Regions from separate parts of the Mucilaginibacter sp. P2_D11 genome, predicted to be linked through region 1. Evidence: riboswitches for the same ligand, from Rfam matches in the RefSeq annotation. Region 1 holds a riboswitch; each other region holds the start of a gene.
What was found. Region 1 has a riboswitch for S-adenosylmethionine ahead of AC1DXC_RS05735 (cysteine desulfurase family protein). Riboswitches for the same ligand answer to the same signal wherever they lie in the genome.
Positions count from the first base shown of each region.

Region 2: it holds a riboswitch for S-adenosylmethionine, as region 1 does, so the genes downstream of both, AC1DXC_RS09240 (O-acetylhomoserine aminocarboxypropyltransferase/cysteine synthase family protein) here and AC1DXC_RS05735 (cysteine desulfurase family protein) in region 1, are expected to answer to the same signal.
Region 3: it holds a riboswitch for S-adenosylmethionine, as region 1 does, so the genes downstream of both, AC1DXC_RS19035 (peroxiredoxin) here and AC1DXC_RS05735 (cysteine desulfurase family protein) in region 1, are expected to answer to the same signal.
Region 4: it holds a riboswitch for S-adenosylmethionine, as region 1 does, so the genes downstream of both, metH (methionine synthase) here and AC1DXC_RS05735 (cysteine desulfurase family protein) in region 1, are expected to answer to the same signal.

Region 1 covers NZ_JBFUEA010000003.1:206,746-210,960, reverse strand. Annotated here, with positions in the region: gene AC1DXC_RS05740 (S10 family peptidase) at 1-1,210, opposite strand, end outside; SAM riboswitch class I at 1,469-1,570, shown strand; gene AC1DXC_RS05735 (cysteine desulfurase family protein) at 1,649-2,779, shown strand; tRNA gene AC1DXC_RS05730 (tRNA-Cys) at 2,884-2,955, shown strand; gene AC1DXC_RS05725 (PIG-L family deacetylase) at 2,970-3,887, shown strand; gene AC1DXC_RS05720 (triple tyrosine motif-containing protein) at 3,926-4,215, opposite strand, start outside.
Region 2 covers NZ_JBFUEA010000005.1:148,755-152,969, forward strand. Annotated here, with positions in the region: gene AC1DXC_RS09235 (homoserine O-acetyltransferase family protein) at 1-838, opposite strand, end outside; gene AC1DXC_RS09240 (O-acetylhomoserine aminocarboxypropyltransferase/cysteine synthase family protein) at 925-2,238, opposite strand; SAM riboswitch class I at 2,473-2,583, opposite strand; gene AC1DXC_RS09245 (tetratricopeptide repeat-containing sensor histidine kinase) at 3,261-4,215, shown strand, end outside.
Region 3 covers NZ_JBFUEA010000012.1:70,675-74,889, reverse strand. Annotated here, with positions in the region: gene AC1DXC_RS19055 (hypothetical protein) at 94-342, opposite strand; gene AC1DXC_RS19050 (YybH family protein) at 376-804, opposite strand; gene AC1DXC_RS19045 (carbohydrate kinase family protein) at 1,090-1,965, shown strand; gene AC1DXC_RS19040 (hypothetical protein) at 1,992-2,216, shown strand; SAM riboswitch class I at 2,421-2,535, shown strand; gene AC1DXC_RS19035 (peroxiredoxin) at 2,685-3,320, shown strand; tRNA gene AC1DXC_RS19030 (tRNA-Cys) at 3,335-3,405, shown strand; gene AC1DXC_RS19025 (N-acetyltransferase family protein) at 3,542-4,030, shown strand; gene AC1DXC_RS19020 (class I SAM-dependent methyltransferase) at 4,025-4,215, opposite strand, start outside.
Region 4 covers NZ_JBFUEA010000001.1:479,527-483,741, reverse strand. Annotated here, with positions in the region: gene metH (methionine synthase) at 1-2,550, opposite strand, end outside; SAM riboswitch class I at 2,687-2,797, opposite strand; gene hflX (GTPase HflX) at 2,913-4,097, opposite strand.

The DNA of each region.
Region 1 (4,215 bases):
TCCAACCGCTGGTTGCAGTAGTGGCCAGGTAGGGCAATTGGTTATCATATTTAAGTTCTCCGCGTACATAGTATTGAAAGCCCTGCGTAAACGGCGTAAGTATAGCGGCAATGCTGGGGTCGCCATGCTGCAGGGTGTCTTTTACGCGGCCATCAAAGGTGCCTATCGTTTGGGTATCGCTACCTAACAGCTCAGCAGTAAATTGGCCATCTGTTACCCTTCCGTTCGCTTCCGTCAAATAATCCCTGCTTAGGCCGGTAAAATAATGCAGCGAATCTATCACCTTGTTTACTAAAGCTTGTGGCGCGGCATCGCCCAAATGAAGAAAACGAGTATAAGTACCCTGCCCGAAGGCTGCTGCACGGCTCATCAATTGCTCGTCGGTAAGGCTATCCAGGCGGGCATCTAACTTATGATGGTAGCGGGCTGTAACCGCATATGTTGGCAGGTAGTAAGCATAAGGCGTTTCGTTACCCTCGTTAAAACTAATCAACTGGTAATTAAGCGCCGGCGAAATAAGCGTTATGCCGGAAAGCTTTACCCCGCCGTTGGCCTGCAGGTTTTCGGCCAGGCCCACAGCGCGTAGTCCGCCGTAACTTTCTCCGGCCAAAAAAACCGCATCGTTTTCCCTGCCGTTATCTGCCAGGTAGGCGCGTATGAATTCGGCGATGGAACCGATATCTTCTTTATAGCCATAAAACTTGCGGGCATCGGTACCGTGGGCAGCACGGCTGTAGCCGGTACCAACAGGATCTATAAATACCAGGTCGGTAAAACCAAGCCAGGTATTGCTGTTGTCTTCAACCCTGCCATTGCCGCCGACGCGCACCGGCCCAAACGAACCCATATGCAACCATAGTGCAGATGAACCGGGCCCGCCGTTAAACACAAAGGTAACGGGGCGCTTTGCAGCACTAATGTTATTATCAAGGCTGTAGGCCACGTAAAAAACATTAGCCGCAGCCCGGCCTTTCGACTGCCCTATACCCAGATAACCTGCTTTTGCCCTATAAGCCAACGTTTTGCCATTTAAGGCTATGGTATGCGAAGTTACCGCAGTGCTAAAGGCCGCAGGCCCCGCTGCAACATCTTCAGACGGGCGATGGGCAAATTCAGACCACGAAGTAGAAAGTAAAGCAATAGTGCCGGCCAGCAAAATAGTGGCAATAAAACGCAGATTGATTGTAACAGTAAAAGAAGAAGGTAACATGGGAGGCAAATAATAATTTTAATAAACAGCGGTTGTTTTTGCTTGGGGGTTAGCAACAACAGCTGCACATACCCATCTGAGGCATGGGCATTCGCATTAAAAATTGATTATTTAAACCTTGGGTTATCATTATAAAACACAGTACCGCTATATGCGGGTGCTGCAAATGTAATGGTAAATTTCGTTTCCTCAAATTTTTTCTATAATTTCTATGGGATTAATAGAATTTATTTACATTTGCATCGAAACGTTCTTTTAAACTTATCCAGAAAGACCGAGGGAATGGCCCTATGACGTCTTGGCAACCTATTATTTAAGGTGCTAATTCCAACTCCTGCCAAAACAGGAGAAAGATAAGAGTGCAAGTTTTCAACTTGTTAAGCGGTAAATCTCACCTCGCTTTCTGGCCTGTTTAAATCAAAATTTAATTAAATTACCATGAAAGTTTACCTCGACAACGCCGCTACCACCCCACTTGATAAAGAAGTGTTTGAAGCCATGACGCCGTATCTGCTCAATCATTTCGGCAACCCGTCGTCGCATCATCAGCACGGTCGCGAAGCAAAGCAAGCTATTGAAAGCTGCCGCAGTACCATTGCCGGTTTGCTCAATGCCTCGCCCAGCGAAATCATTTTCACATCGGGCGGCACGGAAGCCGATAATACTGCCATACTAACGGCGGTGCGCAACGCCGGCGTAAAGCATGTAATTACCACAAGGTTCGAGCATCATGCTGTGTTAAGTTTGCTGGAGCACCTCGAAAAAACCGGCGAAATATCCTTAAGCTTCATCGCTCATGACGAAAAAGGGAACCTGGATCTTAGTCATTTAGCATATTTACTAAGCACCAACCCGCACAGCCTGGTATCGGTAATGCACGCCAACAACGAAATTGGCAACCTTAACGATATTGAACAGATAGGCAACATCTGCGAAAAGTACGATGCGCTTTTCCACACCGATACGGTACAAACCATGGGCCATTATCGGCACGATGTAAGCAAGCTTAAGGTTCATTTCCTGGCTGCCTCTGCCCACAAATTCCACGGGCCAAAAGGTATAGGCTTTTTATATTGCCGGCAGAGCCTAAGGCCGGCCAAATTGCTGCACGGCGGCGGGCAGGAAAGAGCGTTGCGTGCAGGCACAGAAAACATCCCCGGTATAATCGGCCTTACCAAAGCATTGCAACTGGCCTATGCCGATATAGACGGGCACGGGCAATACATACAGCAATTAAAAGACCATCTGATTGCCGGGCTTACCCAAACGCTGCCGGGCGTACGCTTCAACGGAAATTCGGCCATTGCGGATAAAAGCTTATACACCGTGCTCAGCATCAATGTACCATCGTTAAACCCCGACCTGCTGCGATGTTTGGACGAGTATGGCATATCTGTATCGGGCGGGAGCGCCTGCAGCAGTGGCTCATCGTCGCACGTGCTTAGTGCGCTTGGCGTTGACGCAGGTAGAGATACCATCCGATTCTCTTTTAGCAAATTCAACACCCCGGAAGAGATAAATTATGCCGCCGGTAAACTTGCGGCTATTTATCAGTTGATTGCGGCATAATTGCGCAAAGGCAGCCGGTCCCGTTTCCTGTCAGTTTTTTATTGATAAGAATAGGGGCATGGCAAAAACATATAAGGGTTCTTCTTAATACGCAGCAAAAACAAGGTGGAGTGGCCGAGTGGTTAGGCGGGAGCCTGCAAAACTCCTTACGATGGTTCGAACCCATCCTCACACCTCCCATAATTAAAAAATGAAATTAAGCTATTTATATATCTTGTTGGCCGCCCTTTTTATATGCTCTGCGGCCACTGCGCGTGGTTGCGTGCCCGATACGCCTGCAAGGGTACTGGTGGTGATTGCGCACCCCGATGATGAGAGCGAAATGGCCGTTACCCTATACAAAATAGCTAAAGAACACCACGGCCTGGTAGATATTGCGGTTATCACCAATGGCGAGGCGGGTTATAAATACTCCACCCTTGCCGAGGCTTATTATAACATAAGCCTTACCAATGAACAGGTAGGCCGCCGAAAGCTGCCCGCCATCCGAAAACAGGAACTTAAAAACGCAGGGCGCATTATTGGCGTCCATCGTTACTATTTCCTAAACCAGCCCGATGCACATTTTACCCTGAACGAACGGGAACCAATAGACACCAGTTGGAACGTGCCCTACGTGAAAAAGGCCTTGCTTACTGTCCTCAACAAAAATCGTTACGATATTGTGCTTACCCTTTTGCCCGTGGCCCAAACGCACGGTGCGCATAAAGCTGCTACCCTACTGGCATTGGAAGTTGTTAACAGCCTCCCCGCCGACAACAGGCCGGTAGTATTGGCGGTAGCTACCCGCGATAAAGGTAATGCAATGCCCGGTTTCGGTAACGATTACAAGTACCCTCTGTGCCATACAACTGCCGACACCCCCAGCTTTTTTATCGACCGCACGCAATGTTTCAGCTACATGAACCGGGTGAACTATAAGGTAATTGCTAACTGGGAAATTGCCGAACATAAATCTCAGGGCTACACCCAAATGACGATGAACGTTGGCGACCTGGAGGAGTTTTGGAGTTTTACCCTAAATACCCCAGCCGGCCTTGATTGGTGCAGGGGCTTGTTCGATATCTTAAAAACTCCGCCACCGGCGTTGGCTAAAACTACCTATTGACATTTGCGGGCATCTCCAAACGCAGCCTGGAAAATGAGTTATTTCATCAGTTCCCGCTGGATGTTGAACAGGAATTCGAAGAGGTTCATCTCGGTAGGTATCTGTAATTTTTTGCGCAGGCGATAGCGGCTTACCTCCACTCCACGTACAGATATCGCCATCAGTTGGGCTATCTCCTTGCTCGACAAGTTCATGATGAGGTAGGCGCAAAGCTTCAGTTCCTGTTGATTGATGGTGCTGTAGCGATCCTTAAGCAAGGATAAGAAGCCCGCATGCACCCTATCGAAGTGAATGGAGAATTGCTCCCATTGTTCGTTCAGCTTATCTT
Region 2 (4,215 bases), on a different contig from region 1:
GGGCTTTGATAAGGCTCAACGCTTTTTCTACCCCGCCACGCCCGCGGCCCACATTGTGTGAATCCATCACTTTGGTTAGGTACCAGTAGCTGTAGGCATTGAACCGGTTTACCAGTTTTTGGCCCTGATAAGCCTGGTAGCTCGATGCCCTAAAGTTATCGGTATGGGCGCTATCCTCTTCCTGTTGGGTAATATCGTAGGTTTTATACCCGCGGTAGGATAACAGCGCTATGCTGCGCGCAGCCAGCAATCCTTTGCTTCCGCCATCAGGCGAATTAGCGTAGAAGGTACGGTCGGCCCTGATGGCCAGTCGTTGCGATTCGTTGAAGGCGATGCCCCATGGCGAGTGGCGGGCATTGGTTGCGATGAGGATAAGATTTTTGATGCGCGCCGGCTCGGTAATGCTCCATTCCAAAGCCTGCTGGCCGCCTAAAGATCCGCCTAGTAACAACTCGATATGTTCTATTTCGAGGTGATCGGCCAATAGCTTATGCGCCTTCACCATATCGCGGATGGTAAATTCGGGGAAAGCCAGGTAATAAGGCTGACCGGTATTAGGGTTGATGCTTAACGGGTTCGAAGTTCCGTAAGGCGAGCCGATGATATTGGCGCAGATAACGAAATGCTCATCGGGGTTAAAGTAATCATGCTCGCCGAAGAGGCCTTTCCACCAATCAAAAACATCAGAATTTGCGGTAAGTGCGTGGCATACCCAAACTACGTTATCGCGGTTTTTATTGAGGGTGCCATAGGTATTGTAGCCTATTTGCAGGTCCTTTATTTTACTGCCGCTTTCCAGCTCGAATACACCGGTGTAGGTAAAACTTTCTAAACTCATCTCTATACTTTTTGTTGCTTTGGGAGCAGTTGTTATACAACCGCTCCCCGGCAACACCACTTAAAAAAAACTAAAAAAGAAAAAACTTAAGCCAGTTCCAGCTCTGCTACTTTAGCAAATGCTTGTTCAAAATCGGCTTTAATATCATCAATATGTTCAATGCCAACGGCAACGCGCAGCAGGGCAGGGGTAACGCCTGCAGAAAGCTGCTCGGCATCGCTCAACTGCTGGTGCGTAGTTGCTGATGGCTGTATGATCAGGGTTTTGGCATCGCCCACATTAGCTAAATGGCTTACCAGTTTAAGGTTGTCTATAACTGCAGAAGCCAGTTCCTTATCGCCTTTCAGTTCGAAGGAAAGCACCGCGCCGAAGCCATTTTTCAGATACTTTTTGGCCAGGGTATGCTGCGGCGACGATTCCAAGCCCGGATAGTTCACTTTGGCTACCTGTGGCTGGCTTTCCAGCCATTTGGCAAGTTCCAGCGCGTTATCTACATGGCGTTGCACGCGTAACGAAAGCGTTTCCAATCCCTGTATGTTCAACCAGGAATTGAATGGTGATTGCGATGGACCGAAATCGCGCAGCCCTTCCACACGGGCGCGGATAATGAACTGGATATTGCCGAATGGCCCGTTTACACCGAATACATCGGCAAAAACCAAACCATGGTAACCCTCGGACGGCTCTGTAAATTGCGGGTATTTGCCATTACCCCAGTTGTAATTACCACCATCTATAATAGCGCCGCCAATGCTGGTGCCATGGCCGTTTATCCATTTGGTAGTAGATTCTACCACTACGTGTGCACCGTGTTGCAATGGGCGGAAAAGGTAGCCGCCTGCAGCGAAGGTGTTATCTACGATAAGTGGCAAATCGTGTTTGTTGGCCAATGCCGCCAATTTTTCAAAATCGGGGATGTTAAAACCTGGATTTCCAATGGTTTCCACGTAGATTGCTTTGGTTTTATCGTCGATAAGCGGCTCTATGCTTTCGGCGGTGTCATCGGCAGCAAAACGCGCGTCTATCCCCAAACGCTTAAAGGCAACTTTAAACTGATTGTAAGTGCCGCCATACAAGTATGGCGAGGTAACGAAGTTATCGCCAACCTGCAGTATATTATTCAACGCCAGGAATTGCGCCGCCTGGCCGGAACCTGTTGCCAAAGCCGCTACGCCGCCCTCTAAAGCCGCGATGCGTTTTTCGAACACATCGGTAGTAGGGTTCATGAGGCGGGTATATATATTGCCGAATTCCTTCAGCGCAAACAGGTTGGCACCATGTTCGGCACTATTGAAAACGTATGAGGTAGTTTGGTACAAAGGAACGGCGCGCGCGCCTGTGGTAGGGTCGGCCTCCTGGCCTGCATGCAGTTGTAAGGTTTCGAATTTCAAGTTTGACATAATCTGTAGATTTAAAGGGTTTTGTATGAAAAATATTTAATTACGATAGGATAAGCATATCCTTTAGGGTATCACGCGTGCTTCCAGAAAATAAAAAGGGGGAACGTGTTACGGGATTAGCAGCAGCAACACATGCAAATACAGCCAATAATTTGGTTGTATGCAGAAGATAACCCCAATTGGGATTGCTGGTTGTTTTGCTGAGCTACGTAAATTGTACTTTTCATGATTAAAAATTTATATCCCCCGGTATTCTTTTTCCGGGACAGGAATTGGCACCTTCTCCAATTTGGAGGGTTGCCAGCGGGTTTTCGAGCCTGATCTCTCGCCGCTTCTTTATAAACCAAAATCCTTTTGAGGGGAATTGATTAAGGTATCTCTACCGATTAACGTGGGCAAATATAGGGCAATGCCGTTTTAATATCCAAATAATATTTTAATTTTATTGTGAGTGGTAGGATAGCACCTTGTAATAAGCGTTTTTTTTACCCAAAAGCGCGAAGACGACATATTAATCAACATCCGTAATGTTATTGTGTATGGCTTTGTCCCATCGGGACAACTGGTTGGTAGAAATATGGTCTTATACAGCTATAGGTTACACCCGGTCGTGTTTGTTTACACTTTAATTTAGTCCTGAATGGTGTTACGCTTTAGCGGATATTGTTACGGATGCGGCTCAAATGCCGGGGCGCAAAGCCCGGCATAGAGGTCAACTGCTGTAAAAGTATCTTACTGCAAAAGGTGGGCTAACGGGTAAGCAATTTTTTGTAACGTTGCTCGGCAGTTAGTATGGTAACAACGCTATATCGTTGTCACCGGCAACGGCATATCGTTGTTTGGTTTTGTACATCACGGCCATTGGCAAGACCAGCCGTCAGGGAAGCTGTTTCTATCGACCATTTAAGCGCAATTTTTGATTTGCCGGTATATTTGTAGCTGTGGCAGGGTTTGTGGGTAGGCTGTTGCGCGGCTGCGGTGTTATAAGTCGTTTATCCCTCATCAGTATCAACCTAAGGAGAATGCTCACAAAACCTGTCATAGCCATATTATCGTACCTCTTGCTAACGGTATGCGCATATGCCCAGCCGGCCATCCCCAGGGATATCTACAAACTGCAAAAGCAATTGGCTCAAAGCAAAGCCGATACGGCCCGCGTGCGTGTACTGATTAGTATTAGCCGTTATTTTGCCAACAGGGTAAACAGCAAACCCGTACAGGCAGATAGCGCGTTGGTTGCCGCCACCAGGGCCAACCAGCTTTCGGGCAAATTATCGTACCCGCGCGGTCTCGGGCTAAGTTACCAGGCAATGGCTATAGCATGGAGCAAAAAGAAGGATTTTGCCAAATGCGATGCACTCATCAAAAAGGCCATCCCTATATTTCTGGCTAGTAACCTGTACGAGGATGCGGCTGAAGCCTACCTGAATATGGAGGAAATTTACCTGGCAACCGGTAAAGAGGATTTTAAGGTTAGGATTGGCTATTATGAGCAGGCGCTACCGCTTTTTCTTAAAGCAGGGGCGCACCTTAGGGCAGCGGCTACGCTTAACAACCTGGGCGATTTTTACCTGCAGATAGAAGATTACCAGCGCTCGATAGATTACCTTACCCAGGCACTTACCCAATACAAGCTTGGCGGTTATACTGCGGTGCAAAACACGTATAACCTTATCGGCAATAATTACATGTACCTCGATAAACAGCAGGAAGCGCTTAAATACCAATTGCTGGCTGTTAAAACGGCCGAAGCTGTTGCCGATACCAGCATGGATATTTGCGCCATTTACAACCATGCCGGAATGGTATATTATGCCAGCGGGCAGTTTGAGCCATCCAGAAATTACTTCGCCAAAGCATTGCAGGTTGCCGAGAAGTATCACGACCCGGTGGCTATTGATCTGGCATACAACCTGGCCAATAATTATAACGCACTTGATAAGCCTTCAAACGCTATCCCTCTGCTGCAAAAAGCGG
Region 3 (4,215 bases), on a different contig from region 1:
ACTATATAAAAAAGGCACGGGCATCAATGTCTGGATCTCTTTTCTGCCGGTTCGATTTCACCTGGCGGTTTAACAAACCTGCTTTTCCCTCAATCAAATTAGCGCATAAATTGCCAATAGCAACAGAACGAACATCAACCCTGCCATTTGCTGTCCTGCCCGCTCCATGCCTTTTTTGAATTCATCCTCCTTGTCATACTCCATATAGTAAATACTCCTGAAAGAATAAGCTTTAGCCCCCGGGCGGATTATTTGCTTGAAGTATCCCAATGTAAAAAGCACGCAAACACCTATAAGCCTAAAGAGGCTAGCTATCCAGCTATCGAAAATCAGGTGCAGCATACTGTCGGTATTATTGAATGATCGCCATCTTTATCAACTCGTATGGTCACACACAATCTTCCACTGACCATCAATCTTCCTGAACCATAACGTAAAATACCCACCGGGTGCGTCTTTCTCTCGTTTGAGGCTCCAGGCACCCATTACAAAGGCATCGTTCTTACCCAGCAGCTCTATCTTATCCAGCCTAAAGGTAAGCTCGCCCATTGCAGCTTTATCGGGGTAGCCCTTTTTATAGTTATCCAGCGTAACCTGCCAGCCGTAAGCCGGGCCACGCTTGCCAATGAACATTAATGAATCAGACTTCCAGTAGCCTTGCATAAAGCCCTCCAGGTCGCCTTTGCTCCAGGCGGTTTGCTGGTCGGCCATTAGTTTGGCGATGGCTTGCTTATCTTTATTTTGCGCTATAGCGAAGCAGGAACACAGAAGCAGGAGAAAAGAGAAGAGAATTTGCTTTTTCATTCAACTAATATAACGCTTCCGAACCATGATTAAAAGATAACACGATTAAAGGATTTAAGGATTGACAGGATTAAAATCAATCCAGCTGTCCTTTTTCTGAACCATGATTTGCTTGTTTAAGGGATACCCCGATAAAATTTCGCAATCGGAATAGTCCCATAATCCGGTAATCAAGCAAATCATGGTTCAGGCAATTAAAAAAATCCCGTCAAATCCTTCAATCGCTAAATCGTGTCAAAAAATATTTTAGCTTTATGCTTTCATCTTTCAGCCCTCAATCAATTTATGAACAAACAAATCTTGTGCTACGGCGAAGTTTTATGGGATGCCTTTGGCGATGTTAAAAAAGCGGGCGGTGCTCCTATGAACGTAGCACGCCACCTGGTGCAGCAAGGCAACAATGTATGGTTTGCCAGCAGCGTAGGCACCGATGCCTCGGGCAATGAGCTAACGGGCTTCCTTCAGGAGAATGGCCTTTTCAGCGATTTGATACAGCGCGACGAAAAGCTGCCTACCTGTGAAGTAACTGTACAGCTGGATGAAAATAACACCGCCACGTACATTATCCCGCAACCTGTATCCTGGGATAATATAGGCTTTACCGAACCTTTAGAAGCTACATCTAAAAAAGTAGGCGCCATCGTTTTTGGCAGCCTGGCCTGCCGCGAGCAAGCTTCTTTCGAAACCCTGCTCAACGTGCTTGATGAGAGCGACGCGCTTAAAATATTCGATGTGAACCTGCGCCCGCCGCATTTTACCATGAACACCATCGAAACGCTGGCTGCCCGTGCCGACGTAATCAAAATGAACGAAGAAGAAGCCGAGTTGCTTATACACGGCAGCAGCGGCGACCTGAAACAAAAGATAGAGGAGTTCCAAAGCAAGTTCCACACTAAAATCATTTGCGTAACCCGCGGCGAGCATGGTGCCATCATTTGGAACGATTACCAATATTACGAGCACCCCGGCTGCAAAGTTTGCGTGGTGGATACCGTTGGGGCGGGCGATTCGTTCCTGGCAACGTTTATTACGGGCTTGCTTAACGGCACCCCCATGCAAGCCCTGCTTGAAAAATCCTGCGCGGTAGGTGCCTATGTAACCACCCAGCGCGGCGCTAACCCGGTTTATAATGTTGATGAGGTGGTAGCACAGTTTTCGTAAGATAATAGCTCAGGTGCCATTTACAAATGAAACGAAGGCGTAACAGGGTCCAAAAATTTGTAGAAGATTTATTTGCCCGGCGATTTGACATTAATGGTGAAAAGCAAGTTACCATGAGAGAGTTCGTTGATGACCTTGCTATATTCCCAGAGTCAGAAGCTATGACCGGCGTTGAGCTAAGTGATACGGGTGGTTTAGAAATTGGCGAATCGCTAACTATACGTTCGATGAAAATTAAACGCATATCATAGCCGAACTACCCAGCGCGGTGCCAACCCGGTTTATAATGTTGATGAAGTGGTAGCGCAGTTTTCATAACGTGTGGGCTTGATACAATATAAGTCATTTTATGTTTTGATTTTCAGTTAGTTACAGATTCACCCGAGATAAATAACAAAATCTATAGGAATTGTAGTTTTTATAGCTACTTTTGTGATATAATCGTTCTTTAAAAATACTTATCCAGAAAGACAGAGGGAAAGGCCCTATGATGTCTTAGCAACCTGTACCGGCTTCGCGCCTGGTGTAAGGTGCTAATTCCTGCTCCGCCAATGCGGAGACAGATAAGCTGATTTAAAAGACAAACGGCGTTCGTAATGATGCCGTTATCTGCCGGCGGCTCCCCTTTCTTCCTCAAATTTTATTGGATAAGTTTTTACTATTGATTAACCGATAGCGTAATATTGCTATAAAAAATATTAAAATTAAAACTTACAACTATGAGCTTACGAATTGGCGATGAGGCCCCAAACTTTAAAGCACAAACATCCCTTGGCGACATTGATTTTTACGAATACCTGGGCGATAGCTGGGGCGTATTATTCTCCCACCCTGCAGATTACACCCCTGTTTGCACCACCGAACTAGGCAAAACAGCATCTCTTAAAGATGAGTTTGAGAAACGTAACGTAAAAGTTATTGCGCTGAGCACGGATAACACCGAATCGCACAAGGGGTGGATAAACGATATCAACGAAACCCAGGGCGTGGAAGTGACCTTCCCAATTATTGGCGACGAAAGCCGCGAGATATCCCTCGCTTATGACATGATACACCCCAACGCATCGCTTACGGCTACCGTGCGCTCGTTGTTCATCATCGGCCCCGATAAAAAGATAAAACTGATCATCAGCTACCCCGCATCAACCGGCCGCAACTTCCAGGAGATACTGCGCGTGATCGATTCGCTGCAGCTTACTGCTTACCACAGCGTAGCCACCCCGGCCGATTGGAAAGATGGCGAGCAGGTAGTGGTGCTGCCATCCATCAAAACAGAGGATATCCCCGCCAAGTTCCCCAAGGGCTTTGTAGAGGTGAAACCCTACTTACGCTTAACACCACAGCCGAATAAATAACAGGAAAAGCATAAAGTCGCGTGGCCGAGAGGATAGGCATAGGTCTGCAAAACCTTCAACGGTAGTTCGAATCTACCCGCGGCGTCAAATAAAAAGTGGATAATTTAGTTTTCAGAAAGCGACGGGCTGGGGAGCCTGTCGCTTTTTTATGGTTTGCCTCGCCAAACTTGATTTAAAGCCGGCAATACCCCAAATTTGAAGCATCGGTAACACACCAAACCATGGCAATAGAAATAAGGAAAGCCATCCCGGCAGATTACGATGGCATCTGGGAAATATTCTCGACAGTAATACAATCCGGCGATACCTACGCATTCGACCCCGAAACCACACGCGACGGCATGATGGAATACTGGCTTGCACCCAATATGCAAACTTTTGCAGCGATCGAGGATGGCCGGGTTGTGGGGACTTACTACCTTAAGCCTAACCAGCCTGGCCTGGGCAACCATACGGGCAATTGCGGTTATATGGTGCATCCCGGCGCAAGGGAAAAAGGCGTAGGCGGCATGCTTTGCCGGCATTCTGTAGACACGGCCACGGAAGCGGGGTACGTGGGTATCCAGTTCAACTTCGTGGTATCAACCAATGCAACGGCGGTAAAGCTTTGGCAAAAACAGGGGTTTTCCATCATCGGAACAACGCCAAACGGTTTTCGGCATCAGCAATTAGGTTTGGTAGACACCTATATTATGTATCGAGCGCTATAGGATATGTGCATCACCTGCATCATTTTTCCTTACGCACCAGGTGGTCATGCATCGCAGGTTTTGTACGTTGGTGGTTTTTATCGGCTCGAATAGCTTCCCGCCGAGTACCTGGGTGTATTCCAATAATATTTGTTCGTTTACCAGGAAACGCTCGCTGCCATCGGGCAGCAAGTAGCGGCTATTGC
Region 4 (4,215 bases), on a different contig from region 1:
GGTTGTTGCACCGCCGATAATGAGCGGGATAGTAAAGCCCTGGCGTTCCATTTCTTTGGCAAAATGCACCATCTCATCTAAAGAGGGTGTGATCAAACCACTCAGCCCAATAATATCTACATCCTGCTTTTTTGCTTCCTCAATAATGCGCTGGGCAGGCACCATCACCCCAAGGTCTATCACCTCGAAGTTATTACAAGCCAATACCACACCTACGATGTTCTTGCCGATATCGTGCACATCGCCTTTTACGGTGGCCATCAATATTTTGCCGGCATTTGCGCGACTGCCGCTGCTATCTTCGCCTGCATCTATCACGCGCTGTTTTTCCAGTTCGATAAAAGGCAGCAGGTAAGCAACGGCCTTCTTCATCACACGGGCCGATTTTACCACCTGTGGAAGGAACATCTTACCCGCACCGAACAGGTCGCCCACTACGTTCATGCCATCCATCAGGGGGCCTTCTATCACCTCCAACGGCTTGGCAAATTTCTGTCGGGCTTCTTCCACATCTTCATCCAGATATTCGATGATACCTTTTACAAGGGCATGCGATAAGCGCGCTTCTACAGGTTCTTTACGCCATTCCTCATCGCGGACGATCTCTTTGCCTTTACTTTTGATGGTATCGGCAAATTCCACCAAACGTTCGGTAGCATCATCGCGGCGGTTCAATAATACATCCTCTACCAGTTCCAGCAGATTTTTTGGTATCTGCTCGTAAACTTCCAACATGCCTGCGTTTACAATACCCATATCCAAACCCGCCTTAATGGCGTGGTATAGGAATGCCGAGTGCATAGCCTCGCGCACGGTGTTATTCCCCCTAAAGGAGAAGGAAATATTACTCACCCCGCCGCTTACTTTGGCGTAAGGCAGGTTTTGTTTTATCCAGCGGGTAGCTTCAATAAAGTCTACTGCGTAATTGTTGTGTTCTTCCAGACCTGTTGCCACGGTCAGGATGTTCGGGTCGAAAATGATATCCTGCGGCGGGAAGCCAACCTCCTCTACCAATATCCGGTAGCTGCGTCCGCAAATCTCTTTACGGCGTTCCAGCGAATCAGCCTGGCCGGTTTCGTCGAAGGCCATTACTACGGTTGCAGCACCATAGCTTAATATCTTGCGGGCGTATTCCTTAAATTTCTCTTCGCCTTCTTTCAGCGAGATGGAATTTACGATGCCTTTCCCCTGTAAACATTTCAAGCCGGCCTCTATCACAGTCCATTTAGACGAATCTATCATGATTGGCAGTTTGGCGATATCCGGTTCAGACGCCACGAGATTCAGGAATTTCACCATCACCGCTTCCGAATCTATCATCCCCTCATCCATGTTGATGTCGATTACCTGCGCGCCGCCTTCTACCTGCTGCAGGGCAACAGTTAGGGCAGCCTCGTAATCTTCGGCAAGGATGAGTTTAGAGAATTTTGGCGACCCAGTGATATTGGTACGCTCGCCGATGTTTACGAAGTTGGTTTCGGGTGTAAGGGTAACGGATTCTAAACCGCTCAAACGCAGGAATGGCGCAATCTCCGGCTTCTTTCGTGGCTGATGCCTGGCAGCTTTTTCGGCGATGCATTGAATATGATCTGGTGTGGTGCCGCAACAACCACCAACGATATTAACCAGCCCAGCCTTGATGAAATCATCAACCTGGTGGGCAGTTTCGTGCGGGGTTTCGTCGTAAGCGCCAAATTCGTTTGGCAAACCTGCGTTAGGGTAAGCAGAAATATACACACCTGCCTTTTCGGATAGTTCCTCCAAATGCGGCCTCATTTCGCGGGCACCTAAAGCGCAGTTCAGTCCAACAGAAAGCAAATTTGCATGACTGATTGAATTCCAGAAAGCCTCCACCGTTTGGCCCGAGAGCGTACGGCCGGATGCATCGGTAATGGTACCGGAAATCATCACACCGCCGGTATCCCTAAATGCCGGGTAATCTTTACCGGCTTCCTTGCATTCTTTTTTATAACGGTCGATGGCAAACAAGGCAGCCTTAGCGTTTAGGGTATCGAAAATGGTTTCGACTAACAGCACATCAGAGCCACCATCTACCAAGCCGCGTACCTGCTCGTAATAAGCTTCGGCCAAATCATCGAAGGTAACAGCGCGGTATCCCGGGTCGTTTACATCAGGCGACAGCGATGCTGTACGGTTTGTGGGACCAACGGCACCGGCCACAAAGCGCGGCTTTGCCGGGTTTTTGGCGGTGTATTCGTCCGCTACTTCGCGGGCTATGCGAGCGCCTTCGTAGCTAAGTTCGTAATCGAGTTCTTCGAGGTGATAATCTGCCAGCGATATTTTTTGTGTGCTGAAGGTATTGGTTTCGATGATATCCGCGCCGGCATCTAAATATTCGGCATGGATAGCCTTGATCACATCCGGGCGGGTGATATTCAGCAAGTCGTTATTGCCTTTCAGGTCGGATGCATGATCGCGGAAACGCTCGCCGCGGAAATCCTCCTCGGTGAGTTCGTACCGCTGTATCATGGTGCCCATTGCCCCGTCGATAACCAGGATGCGTTTTTCTAGTTCTTTTCTAATGTCCATTGTAAACAGTTGGCAGTTGCCGGTTAGCAGTAGGCAGCTAGAAAATTTACCGTATAGCAAACTGCCAACTGTAAACTGATTACTGCAAACTGGTATATAGCTTATCTCGAAAAGTCAGGGTATAAAAAATGACTTTCGCTTATCTTTCCTAACCGATTTTCTCCCGGCTAAGTAGAATGTAGCACCTTGTAAGCACAGGTTGCCAAGACATCGCAGGGTCTAATCCCTCCGCCTTTCTCCATAAGCATTACAAATATGAATATTAATGTTGTAATGTGCAAGGCTGCGCAAGTATGGGGAGATAAAGTTGCCGTAGGGCAACTTTATCTCCCCGGAAGGCCGATGAAATGGCCGTTTTGGGGTTAATACAGCAAATGATCGTAGGGGTATCGTTCCGTATGCATCGTTTTTACGGCATCGTAAAGCATGGTGCGGAACTCTTCCAGGTTTTCTTTTTGGGTGGCCGAAATGAATATCGCAGGCGCATTGTTCTTGGCCATCCAACTGTGGTTGAAATCGTCCATCGTAAGTGGGGTGTCCTTGATGTCGATATTATGGTCGGCAGGGTTAAAGGCATCGATCTTATTGAACACCGTGATAGTTTTTTTATCCAGCACCTTCAAATCCTTCAGCGTTTCGTTTACGGTACGTATCTGGTCCTCAAACGTCGGGTGCGAAATATCTACCACGTGTATCAATATATCCGCTTCGCGCACTTCATCCAGGGTAGATTTAAAGCACTCTACCAAATGGTGCGGCAGCTTACGGATGAATCCTACGGTATCTGATAGTAAAAACGGCACATTCTCTATCACCACTTTGCGCACGGTAGTATCCAGCGTGGCAAACAGCTTGTTTTCGGCAAAAACTTCAGATTTTGCCAGCATGTTCATGATGGTCGACTTACCTACGTTGGTATAACCTACCAAAGCCACGCGTATTAAAGCCTGGCGGTTTTTGCGCTGGGTTTCGTTCTGTCGGTCGATAAGCTTCAGGCGCTCTTTCAGCAACGAGATCTTGTTCAGGATTAAACGCCTGTCGGTCTCAATCTGGCTTTCACCCGGGCCGCGCATACCAATACCGCCTTTTTGGCGCTCTAAGTGCGTCCATAAACGGGTTAAGCGTGGCAGTAAATATTGCAGCTGAGCAAGCTCCACCTGGGTTTTGGCTTGCGCCGTTTGTGCGCGACTTGCAAAAATATCCAGGATAAGGTTGCTACGGTCGAGTATTTTCACCTGCAGTTCGCGCTCAATGTTGCGCATTTGCGATGGCGTAAGCTCATCATCAAAAACCACGATGTCTATTTCTTCGGCAACAACATATTCTTTTATTTCGTCCAGCTTACCGGTACCCACGAAGGTGGAACGTTCCGGCCGCTGTAATTTTTGGGTAAAGGTTTTCACGGTGAGGCCGCCGGCGGTGGCAACCAAAAACTCTAATTCTTCTAAGTATTCTTTTTCGCGTGCTTCCGTTTCGTTGGGGGTAATCACCCCAACCAGCACTACTTTCTCCTGCTTCACAGCAGTATCATAAAATTTCTGTTTCATAAATAAAAATAAAGATACGCGGATTTACGCAGTAATGCGCGCGGCGTATTCGATAAAACAATAGTAGGCCAGCTTATTTTTGCCAGCAATCAGATTCATCGATTAAACGATGAATGGC